Regions from separate parts of the Micromonospora sp. NPDC005197 genome, predicted to be linked through region 1. Evidence: riboswitches for the same ligand, from Rfam matches in the RefSeq annotation. Region 1 holds a riboswitch; the other holds the start of a gene.
What was found. A riboswitch is a leader RNA that binds a small molecule or an ion and turns the genes downstream of it on or off. The one in region 1 is predicted to bind S-adenosylmethionine.

Region 1 (2,192 bases):
GAACACCGTGCCGAGCAGGGCGGCGGAGACCGCCAGGATCAGCGTGTTGGGCAGCCCGACGGTCAGCATCTCGGGCAGCGCCTCGCGCATCGCGTCGGCGTCGAAGAAGGTCTCCCACAAGGTGCTCAACGGATCCATCGGTCGCCTCTCCTACCGCCCCGCTCGCTCGTCACCGGTTCAGGACGCGGCCGACGCCGACGCCGACGGCGCGGCGGACGCCGACGGCGCCGCCACGGTGCCGCTGCCCGGGGTGAAGTCCGCCGGGATCGGGCGGCCCGGGTAGTACTGGGCCTGCAACCGGCTCCAGGTGCCGTCGGCGATCACCTCGTCGAGGCCCTTGTTCAGCGCCTCGCGCAGCTTGTCGCTGCCCTTGGCCACGGCGTACGCGGTCGGTGCCGGGCTGAGCTGCTTGGCCGCCACGGTGATCTTGCCGTTGCTGTCGGCGGCCGACTTCTCGCCGATCTCCGCCGGGGCGATCCACGCGTCGGCGGTGCCCGCCTTGAGCTGGTTGAGCGCGCCGTTGTAGTCCGGCACCCGCACCGGGTCGAGCTGCTTGCCGGTGGCGTAGTCGTCCTGGACGGTGCCCTGCACCACCACGACCCGCTTGCCGGCGAGCTGGTCGAACCCGGTGATCGGCGAGCCGGCCGGCACGTCCAGCCCGAAGTAGCCGAAGTCGTAGCCGTTGCCGAAGTCGACTGTCTTCTTCCGCGCCTCGGTGATCGTGATCGAGGAGCTGCCGACGTCGAACTTGTGGTTGTTGACCTGGGAGAGCAGCGCGGAGAAGTCGGTGCCGACGAACTCGACCTTCAGGCCGAGCTTGCCGGCGACCGCGGTCAGCAGGTCGTTGTCGAAGCCGGTGAACTTACCGTCCTTGAGGTACACGTTCGGTGGGGCGTCGGTCAGCGTGCCGGCACGCAGCACGCCGGCCTGCGCCAGGCCGTACGGGTTGCCAGCGGTGTCGTTCGAGGCGTCGTCGGTGCCGCAGGCGGTCAGCGCGCCGGCAACCACAAGGGCCGCCCCAACGGCAACGGCACGGCTCAAGCCAGAAGAAAATCGCACGGGTGTCTCCAAAAGGGTGCGTCGACCCGGTCGATCGTGAAGTTGTTGCCCCGACACGCCGGTCGGGCGGGCAACAACGTCATGATCGACGCGAGGGTGGGTGGGCGTGGTGCGCCCGGGGGAGGGGAGGGAGGGGAGGGGTTAGCGCGTGGGGTGGTGGTTACACGCCGCGCTGCACATTCGCATCAGGTCCACGTGGCGACGCCGGGTCAGGGGCGGCGTGAGCCGACCGGCCGGTGGCGTGGGGCTGAGGATGCGCATACGGTCTCCCGGGTCTGTTGCTGACCTGGGTGCCAGGCCACGCTTGCGCCGGCGTCCTGCCGGTGCCTGGTCTTCACCCGGGGCACCCCACCGCGGAGGAGGGTTGCCGGCCAGCGAGCCGGGGCTTCGCGCTGGCACTCATGACCTGCGGCGAGGCTAGCAGCTCCCACCGGTGGATCGTCCAGCCGTTATGACCACGCTCACCACCGGCGACGGTTCGACCGGCAGGTCAACCGGTGTGCACGTGCGGCCGGCGGCGCGGGTCGGGCTCCTGGCGACGCAGGATCTCCCGGGTGACCGAGGCGATGGCGCCCTGCCCGAACGCCAGGTAGCGCAGGAGGTTGCGACCCGGGCCACCCTCGCTCCATTCGAAGTAGATGTGTGGGCGTCGCCTGCTCCGGTCGCGGATCTCCAACAGCAGGGCGGCGAGCGCGGTGGGCACCGAGGAGCCGGTCAGGCTGAGCACCGGGTAGCTGTCGTGCGCCACGCTGCCGCGCACCGGCAGCTCGGTCTCGAAGTCCGACGGGTCGGTGACGTGGACCTCGACGAAGATGACGTCGCTGTCGTCGGGGAAGTCGTTGTCCGCCATGGTCTGTGCCAGCTTGGCGCGGTATTCGGCCGGGTCGCGGCGGTCCGGCTCGTGCGCGATGAGGCGGATCCGACGGGTGGCACGCTCGTCGATCATCCGGGCGGCGACCGGATCCAGCTCGACGTGGTCGACTCGCACCTCGTAGGCCCGTACGAGCCGGGACAGCACCGACACCAGGATCATCCCGCCGATGAAACAGGCGGCGATCTTGACGCCGTCGGGGCGTTCCACGACGTTCGCCAGGGTGGTGTAGACGAAGATCAGCGCGATGGCCCCGAAGGCG
Region 2 (2,192 bases), on a different contig from region 1:
GTGTCCGTGTCGGCGTGCAGCGCGGCGGCGATCGGGTTGCAGCCGGCCGACTGGGCCCCGAAGACCTTCCAGCCGCCGGCCGGCGCCTCGACCAGGCCGATCTCGACCAGCTCGGAGAACGCCTTGTCAATCTTGGTGAGCAGCTCACCGCTGGCCATCGGGATGACCACCTGGGCCGGGATACGCCAGCCGAGCTGCTCGGCCACCTCGTAGCCGAGGGTCTTGGAGCCCTCCGCGTAGTACGGCCGGACGTTCACGTTGACGAACGCCGTGTCCTCGAATTCGTCGGTCTCCACAAGCTCACCGCAGAGCCGGTTGACGTCGTCGTACGACCCGTCGATGGCGACCAGTTCGCCGCCGTACACGGCGGTGGTGATGACCTTGCCCTGCTCCAGGTCACTGGGGATGAAGACCACCGAGGGCACACCGGCGCGGGCGGCGTGCGCGGCCACCGAGTTGGCCAGGTTGCCGGTCGACGCGCAGGCGAACCGGGTGAAGCCGAGTGCCTTCGCGGCGGTCAGCGCCACCGAGACGACCCGGTCCTTGAACGAGTGGGTCGGGTTGGCGCTGTCGTCCTTGACCCACAGCGGTGCGGTGATGCCCAGCTCGGCGGCAAGGTGCGGGGCCGCCACCAGCGGGGTCAGCCCCGGGTCGAGGGTGACCCGGGTGGCCGGGTCCTGGCCGGCGGGCAGCAGCGCGGCGTACCGCCAGATGTTCTTCGGGCCCGCCTCGATCTGCTCCCGGGTGACCGTGGCCAGGGCCGCGAGGTCGTAGTCCACTTCCAGGGGGCCGAAACACTCGTAGCAGGCGTGCTGGGCGGCGAGCGGGTAGCGGGCCGAACAGGCGCGACAGACCAGGGCGCGGGCGGGGCTGGCGGAGGTGTCGATGCCGGGGGCGGCGAGCGTCGACGTCATGTCGAGAGTCCTCTCATCTTTCCCCGCATCGCACGGTGCGGCGGGGACGGAATTGGCACCTGCCCCGCGGGTCGCTCAGCGGTGAGCGCGCGGGGTGGTTGCCGGGGCGTCGTCGGGCCGTATCCCTCAGCCCCTCTGGATGAGGTATGCAGTTGTGCCGTCGAGTCTAGGCAACGTTGCCTGTCGCCTCCACCGGGTATCCCAGGGAGTGGGTCAGCGAGCGGCCACCGCCACCGGGTCGACCACCGCGGCCGGGTCGGTGACCGCGGTGGGTCGCGGCAGGGACGACGACCGGGTCCGTGCCCTGGTGGCGAGGTTCGCGGCGACCAGGGCGGCGATGGTGATCGCGGCGCCGACCAGCTCGATCGCCTCCGGCCGGTAGCCGCGGACGATCTGCACGACGAAGGTGGTCACCGGGACCAGGTTCATGAACAGGGCGGCGTTGGCGGCGCCCAGCCGCTGCACGCCGGTGTTCCACGCCAGCACCGCGACGACGGCGGCGACGATCACGGCGTACGCCAACTGTGGGGTGATCGCCACGAGGTCGGCGGCGGCCGGCGCGTGCTGCCACCCGACGGCGTCGGCGCCGATGCTCGCGGCCAGCATGGCGGCCGTGCCGGCGAGCGCGGTCAGCGTGGTGAAGCGCAGCGGCGACCAGGCGCCGAACCGGCTGGCGCCGTGGGTGTAGATGCCCCAGCCGAGCACCGCGCCGATCATCATGAGCCCGCCGAGACCGAACTGGCCGAACCCGACAAGGCTCCCGCGGGTGATCACCAGGCCGACTCCGAGGAGCGCCACCAGGGAGAGTGCCAGCAGGAGCGGCTTCGGTCGTACGCCGTCCCGGGCCCACCGGACCAGCTGGGTGATGACCGGCGTGGTGGCCACGAAGAGGGAGATCTGCTGCGGGGCGGCGTGTTCGAGCGCCAGGTTGGTGAGCAGGTTGAAGCCGGCGAAGCCGACGACGCCGAGCACCACCACCTCGACTCCCCGACCGCCGAGCCGCAGCGCCGCGGGGCCCTCGCGGAACAGCAGGATGGCGACCAGGATGACTGTGGCGAACAGGTAGCGGGCGGTGGTCAGGTTGAGCGGATCGACCCGGCTCAGCGCGCTGGCCAGGATCGGGAACATCGCGCCCCAGGCGAGCACGGCGAGCAGCGGATAGGCGGCGGCGCGGGATCGCATCGGCAGCTCCCTTGTTCGAGTATTTTCGAACCAACGACACCGACCATAGGGTGTTGTTCGAGAGTTGTCGAACAAGGGTTACACTGGTCACATGGA

Region 2: it holds a riboswitch for S-adenosylmethionine, as region 1 does, so the genes downstream of both, thrC (threonine synthase) here and ABZU46_RS04565 (ABC transporter substrate-binding protein) in region 1, are expected to answer to the same signal.

Annotation. Positions count from the first base shown of each region.
Region 1 is NZ_JBEXHY010000006.1:81,205-83,396, forward strand. Features, by position in the region: gene ABZU46_RS04560 (amino acid ABC transporter permease) at 1-138, opposite strand, end outside; gene ABZU46_RS04565 (ABC transporter substrate-binding protein) at 178-1,008, opposite strand; SAM riboswitch class IV at 1,355-1,466, opposite strand; gene ABZU46_RS04570 (amino acid transporter) at 1,550-2,192, opposite strand, start outside.
Region 2 is NZ_JBEXHY010000038.1:3,565-5,756, forward strand. Features, by position in the region: gene thrC (threonine synthase) at 1-914, opposite strand, end outside; SAM riboswitch class I at 925-1,060, opposite strand; gene ABZU46_RS15280 (DMT family transporter) at 1,128-2,096, opposite strand; gene ABZU46_RS15285 (metalloregulator ArsR/SmtB family transcription factor) at 2,188-2,192, shown strand, end outside.